Linked DNA regions of Rubrivirga marina. The protein of the gene in region 2 interacts with the protein of the main gene of each other region in a pairwise test. Links are inferred from orthologs where the notes say so. Each region holds a gene or a part of one and is shown on either strand. Other genes may lie near its edges. The genes, in order: sucD and sucC.

The links.
Region 1: the proteins of sucC (region 2) and sucD interact in binary tests that used the Escherichia coli proteins (3 or more experiments, as listed by UniProt). The link is inferred for Rubrivirga marina from one-to-one orthologs.

What each region holds. Positions count from the first base shown.
Region 1 is NZ_MQWD01000001.1:2,736,585-2,739,857, forward strand. What follows is about bases 251-3,212. They hold sucD (succinate--CoA ligase subunit alpha), read left to right. Parts: upstream 251-1,271; coding sequence 1,272-2,153; downstream 2,154-3,212. Other genes in these bases: add (adenosine deaminase), read right to left, coding at 251-697; BSZ37_RS11355 (Sec-independent protein translocase subunit TatA/TatB), read left to right, coding at 852-1,163; yihA (ribosome biogenesis GTP-binding protein YihA/YsxC), read left to right, coding at 2,222-2,833; BSZ37_RS11370 (hypothetical protein), read right to left, coding at 2,869-3,212. Outside these bases: more of add, read right to left, coding at 1-250; more of BSZ37_RS11370, read right to left, coding at 3,213-3,213; BSZ37_RS11375 (rhomboid family intramembrane serine protease), read left to right, coding at 3,271-3,273. UniProt on the Escherichia coli protein: Succinyl-CoA synthetase functions in the citric acid cycle (TCA), coupling the hydrolysis of succinyl-CoA to the synthesis of either ATP or GTP and thus represents the only step of substrate-level phosphorylation in the TCA.
Region 2 is NZ_MQWD01000001.1:3,608,846-3,611,936, forward strand. What follows is about bases 19-2,798. They hold sucC (ADP-forming succinate--CoA ligase subunit beta), read right to left. Parts: upstream 2,105-2,798; coding sequence 932-2,104; downstream 19-931. Other genes in these bases: BSZ37_RS15320 (ABC transporter ATP-binding protein), read right to left, coding at 19-830; BSZ37_RS15330 (LptF/LptG family permease), read left to right, coding at 2,295-2,798. Also shown: more of BSZ37_RS15320, read right to left, coding at 1-18; more of BSZ37_RS15330, read left to right, coding at 2,799-3,091. UniProt on the Escherichia coli protein: Succinyl-CoA synthetase functions in the citric acid cycle (TCA), coupling the hydrolysis of succinyl-CoA to the synthesis of either ATP or GTP and thus represents the only step of substrate-level phosphorylation in the TCA.

The DNA.
Region 1 (3,273 bases), 870 kb from region 2 along the record:
GCGTGACGCCGTGGCCGATCCGGTGGGCGCCGCACTTGAAGAGGGCCTGGCGGATCGAGGCCGGGCCGAAGCTCTCGCCGGCGTGGACCGTGATGTTGAGGAGTTCCTTGCGTGCGAGGTAGAACGCCGCCCCGTGCATCTCGGCCGGGTTGCCGCGCTCGCCGCCCGCGAGGTCGAACCCGATCACGCCACGCCCGCGGTAGCTCGCCGCCAGCTCGGCCTGCGCCAGCGACGCGCTCTCGAACCGGTCGCGGAGGCCGCACACGATCACGCCGGAGCGGATGCCGTGGTCGCGTTGCGCATCGGCGAGTCCGGCCAGGACGGCGTCGTTGACCTGCCACATCGTGAGGCCCTCCTCGGTGTGGAGGATCGGCCCGTATCGCACCTCGAGGTAGCGGACGTTGTCGCGCGCCATGTCCTCGGCCAACTCGTAGGCGATCCGGTGGAGCGCCTCCCGCGTCTGCATCAGCGGGATCGAGTACCCGAACCACTTGAGGTACTCCTCGAGCGTGGGGGACCCGTCGATCTTTCGGAGCTCCTCGGCCAGGCCCGCCTCGTCGTCGGCGGGGAGGAGGTCGGTCTTGCCCTGGGCCTCGGCGAGCTCGAGCATGGTCCCGAGGCGGAGGGACCCGTCGAGGTGGCAGTGGAGCTCGGCCTTGGGCCAGGCGTGGACAGTGGCGCGGTCGAGGGCGGACATCGGGGGGCGGTGGCGTCCGACAAGCTACGGGCGGGAGGGCCGGCCGGCGGCTGTCGAGGGGGGCGCCTGCTCTGCGGTCTCGGCGAAGACCGCGGCGCCCGGGCACCCATGTCGGGCGGGCACGTACCTTGGATTCCTCCCCCACACCACCCCCATGGGCAGCCTCGGACCGTTCGAGATCCTCGCGATCCTCCTCGTCGTGCTCCTCCTGTTTGGGGCCAAGCGCATCCCCGAGATCGCGCGCGGCCTCGGCAAGGGCATCCGCGAGTTCAAGGACGCCACCAACGACATCAAGCAGGAGCTGAACGTGGACCCGCCGCGTCAGCAGCCGCCGCGGCAGATCCACCAGTCGCCGCAGACGTCCGCCCCGGTGCAGGCGCAGCCGTCGCAGCCCGTCGCTTCGGAGGCGGCCGCGCCGCCGCAGCCCGCCCCGGAGTCGCCGGCCGACCCCCAGTCGCAGGCGTAGCCCGCACCCGCTCGGCCTCGGCGCGCAGGGACGCCGAGGCCGGCCCACCGGCCCTGCCGGTCCCCTCTCGCTCACCGTCCCTGCAGCCAGACCCCCGCACCTCTTCGAATGAGCATCCTCATCGACAAAGACACCCGCCTCGTCGTCCAGGGCATCACCGGCAAGGAGGGCTCCTTCCACGCCGAGCAGATGATCGAGTACGGCACGACCCTCGTCGCGGGCGTGACGCCCGGCAAGGGCGGCCAGACGCACCTGGACCGGCCCGTCTACAACACGGTCTCGGAGGCCGTCGAGAAGGAGGGGGCCAACGTGTCTGTCATCTTCGTCCCACCGCCGTTCGCCGCCGACGCGATCCTCGAGGCGGCCGACGCCGGCGTCGACACCGTCATCTGCATCACGGAGGGCATCCCGGTGCAGGACATGATCCCGGTCAAGCCCTACGTCGACAAGAAGGGCGTGACACTCGTCGGCCCGAACTGCCCCGGCCTCCTGACGCCGGGCGACTCGGTCAAGGTCGGCATCATGCCGACGATGATCTTCTCGCCGGGCGCCGTCGGCGTCGTGTCCCGCTCGGGGACGCTCACGTACGAGGCCGTCGACCAGCTCACGCGCGCCGGCCTCGGCCAGTCGACGGCCATCGGCATCGGCGGCGACCCGATCATCGGGACGACGCACCTCGACGCGATCCGGATGTTCAACGAGGACCCGGAGACGGAGGCGATCGTGATGATCGGCGAGATCGGCGGGTCCGCCGAGGAGGAGGCCGCGGCCTACGTCAAGGCGAACGTCAAGAAGCCGGTCTTCGGCTTCATCGCGGGCCGCACGGCGCCTCCGGGCCGCCGGATGGGCCACGCCGGCGCCATCGTCTCGGGCGGGAAGGGCACGGCCGAGGCCAAGCTCGAGGCCATGCGCGAGGCCGGCATCACGACGGTCGAGAGCCCGGCCGCCATCGGCGAGACGGTCAAGGACCACTTCGCGGCCGTCGCGTAACGAGGTCGGAGTTCAGAGTTCGGAGTTCAGTCTCGAACCCTGGACTCCGACCCCTGAACTCCGACCTCATGAAAGTCAAAGACGCCCGGTTCGTGCTGTCGGCGCCCTCGTGGAAGGCGCTGCCGCCGCCGGGCGCGCCCGAGGTGGCGTTCGCCGGGCGCTCGAACGTCGGGAAGAGCTCGCTCCTCAATGCCCTCCTCGGGAGGAAGCAACTCGCCAAGACGAGCGGGACGCCGGGCAAGACGCAGGCGCTCAACTACTACGCCGTCAACCCCAACCCGCAGGGCCACCCGGACGTGTTCCTCGTGGACCTCCCGGGCTACGGGTATGCCAAGGTCTCGCAGAAGCAGCGGGCGGCGTGGCAGCGGCTCATGGGGCGCTACGTGATCGAACGGGCGGAGGAGGGCACGCTCAAAGCGGTCGTCCAGCTCATCGACGCGCGGCACCCGCCGACGAAGATGGACCTCGAGCTGCTGGCGATCATGCTGGAGAGCCCGGCCCCGCACCTCATCGCGCTGACGAAGGCCGACAAGCTGTCGGCCAACGACAAGCAGAAGGCGGTGGCGGCGCTCAACCGGGAGCTCGCGCCCTACGGCCTCGTCCTCCCGACGGTCCTCACCTCGGCCGAGAAGAAGCGGGGCCTCGGCGAGCTCTGGGGCTGGATCGACACGGTGCTGTAAGTCTGTCCGGCTCGGCGCCGAGGCGGGGCGGGTGGCTAGAGCCGGACCCAGGCGTTCGTCTGCCCGCTCGCCGGGTTCTCGAGGCGGAGCGTGTCGCCGTCGAGGCGGATCCGGAAGCGGCCGTCGTCCGTCGCCCCGTCGATCCACTGGAGTGTGAGGACCGAGTCCCCGATGATGGCGTAGCGGGCCTCGTAGACCTGCGGCTCGTCGCGGGCGCGCTCGACGATCCGCGCCGTGCCATCGGCGAAGAACTGGTACCGCATGTCGAGCGTGTCGGCCCCGGCTGCGCGCCACGTGCCGACGTACGGGCCGCGGCCGTCGCCCCGGCACGCGCCTGCGGCGAGCGCGAAGATGGCGAGGAGCAGGAGGCGGCGGGGCACGGGGCGGAGCACGGCGGGGCGACGCGGGTAAGGTAGCCGCCCACACGCCACCCCCCGATG
Region 2 (3,091 bases):
GAGGAGTCGACCGGCTCGAGGGCCTCGGGGCGGACCGCCAGCGCGCGGCCCGCCGGCATCGGCTCGCCGGCCAGCCGCTCGGCGAGCGCCCGGTCGCGGATCACGTTGGCCCCGCCGAGGAACGACGCGGCGTAGGCCGTCGGCGGCTCGGCGTAGAGCCCCTCCGGCGTGCCCTCGGCCACGATCCGGCCGGCCCGCATGAGCGCGACGCGGTCGCTGAGGGCGAGCGCCTCGGCCTGGTCGTGCGTGACGTAGAGGCTCGTGATGCCGAGGTCGCGCTGGAGCGCCTTGAGCTCCGCCCGCGTCGCCTCCCGGAGCGCCACGTCGAGGTTCGACAGCGGCTCGTCGAACAGGAGCACGTCGGGCTCGACGGCGATGGCCCGCGCGAGGGCCACGCGCTGCTGCTGGCCGCCCGAGAGCGCCGCCACGGGCCGGTCCGCCAGCCCGCCGAGGTCGACCCGGCCGAGGGCGGTCTCGGCCCGCGTCCGCGCCTCGCCCTTGGCCACGCCGCGCGTGCGAAGTCCGTAGGCCACGTTCTCGCCGACCGTCATCGTCGGGAAGAGCGCGTAGCTCTGGAACACCATGGCCGTCGGCCGCTTCTGGGGCGGCCGGCGCGTCACGTCGGCCCCGCCGATGCGGACGGCCCCGGCGTCCGGCGTCTCGAACCCGCCGACGAGCCGGAGCAGCGTCGTCTTTCCGCACCCGGACGGCCCGAGGAGCGACACGAACGCGCCGGCCGGGACGCCGAGCGAGACGCCGCCGACGGCCGTCACGTCGCCGTAGCGCTTCGTGACGGCGTCGACCTGGATGGCGGCGGGCTGGCGGTCCATCTCGAAATGGGTAGGGGCACACCGACGGCGTGCCCCTACGGGTGTGTCCGCCTCGGCGGCTCCCCTGAGCGAAGCCGAAGGGCCGAGGTGGGCGGGGTCGGCTACGCGTTGAGCGCGGCCGTCACCTTGTCGGCGGCCTCCTGGAGCAGGATCGCGCTCTCGATCGGGAGCCCCGAGTTCTTGAGCAGCGCCATGCCCTCCTCAGCGTTCGTGCCCTGGAGCCGGACGATGAGCGGCACCGACAGGTCGATGTTCTGCGCCGCCTCGATCACGCCCTGCGCGACGACGTCGCACCGGACGATCCCGCCGAAGATGTTGACGAGGATCGCCTTCACGTTCGGGTCCGACAGGATTATCCGGAAGCCGGCCTCGACCGTCTCCGCCGACGCCGTCCCGCCGACGTCGAGGAAGTTGGCCGGCTCGCCGCCCGCCAGCTTGATGAGGTCCATCGTCCCCATCGCCAGCCCGGCGCCGTTGACCATGCAGCCGACGTTCCCGTCGAGCTTGATGTAGTTGAGGTGATGCTTGCCGGCCTCGACCTCGAGCGGGTCCTCCTCGGCCTCGTCGCGCATGTCGGCGAGGTCCTTGTGCCGGTAGAGCGCGTTGTCGTCGAGGTTGATCTTGGCGTCGAGCGCGACCACGCGGCCGTCGTCGGTGCGGACGAGCGGGTTGATCTCGGCGATCGTGGCGTCGGCGGCGCGGTACGCCTTGTAGAGCGCGGCGACGAACGTCTTGGCCTCCTTCAGCGCGGAGCCCTCGAACCCGAGCTTCGACGCGATCTCGTTGACCTGGTACGGCCGGAGGCCGATCGACGGGTCGACCCACACCTTGACGATCTTGTCGGGGTTCTCCTCGGCGACCTCCTCGATCTCGACGCCGCCCTCGGTCGAGGCCATGATGACGTCCATCCCCTTGGCGCGGTCGAGCGTCACGCCGACGTAGTACTCGTGGGCGATGTCCTCGGCCGCCGTCACGAGGATCTTCTTGACCTCCTGGCCCTCGGGCCCGGTCTGCGGCGTCTTCAGATGCATGCCGAGGATCTTCTCGGCGTTGCTCCGCACGTCGTCCACGGTCGGCGAGAACTTGACGCCGCCGCCCTTGCCGCGCCCGCCGGCGTGGATCTGGGCCTTGACGACGAATTGGTCGACGCCGTCCTTCGCCATCGTCTCGGCCGCCTCGACGGCCTCCTCGACCGTGTTGGCGACGATGCCGCGCTGGACGGCGACGCCGTGCTCGGCGAGGATTTCTTTCGCTTGGTACTCGTGGACCTTCATCGGGTGAGGTGTGATCGGGTGAGGTCAGATTGGGGAGGCCGCCCGCCGCGCCGCCGCCAGAAGGGCACGCCAAGCTAGCCCCAGCCGTTCCGTGGACATCGGGTGATCTTGCGAAGTCCCGACGGCCCCGGGGGCCCCCCTCGCCCGTCGCCCGATTCCCCGTTCACCCGATCGCACCTCACCCGATCCCTTGACCCGGTTCGACTGGCACGTCCTCCGCCGCTTCCTCTCCGGCACCGCGCTCCTGCTCGTGCTGCTGGTGGCGACGTTCGTCGTCCTCGACCTCGCGGAGCGGATCGACGACTTCCTCGACCGCGGCGCGACGCCCGCCCAGATCTTCGGCGAGTACTACCTCTACTACGCCCCCGACATCCTCCGGCTGACCAGCCCGCTCGCGCTCTTCCTCGCGGCGGTCTACGTGACGGCCCGGCTCGCGCAGTCGATGCAGCTCACGGCGGTCCACATGGCGGGCGTCTCGACGTGGCGGTTCTTGCGGCCGTTCCTGCTCGCGGGGCTCGTGTTCACCGGAGGCATGCTCCTGTTCAACGGGTTCGTGGTGCCGCGGGCGAACGCCGTCGTCCACGCCTTCCAGAACCAGTACTACCGCGACGCCCCGGAGAGCGGCGGCGGATCCGAGATCGTCCGCCAGACGGCGCCCGGCGAGATCCTCACGGCCCGCTACTTCGACCGCGAGCGGGGCCAGGCCTTCCGCGTCAGCGTGGTCTCCCTCGCCGACTCCGCCGCGGGCGGCGTGTCGCGCCGCCTCGACGCCTCGCAGATGACGTGGAACGACTCGCTCGCGATCTGGCAGGCCGCCGACGTCGCCATCCGCACGTTCGCCCCGACCGGGGCGGAGACGTACGCCTACCACGCCGTGCTCGACACGGCCCTCGCCGTGCTCCCGCGCGACCTCGCCCAGTCGGAGCGCGACGCGGAGCGGCTGACGCTTCCGGAAGCTTACGCCTACGTGCGGTCGCTGGAGCGGGC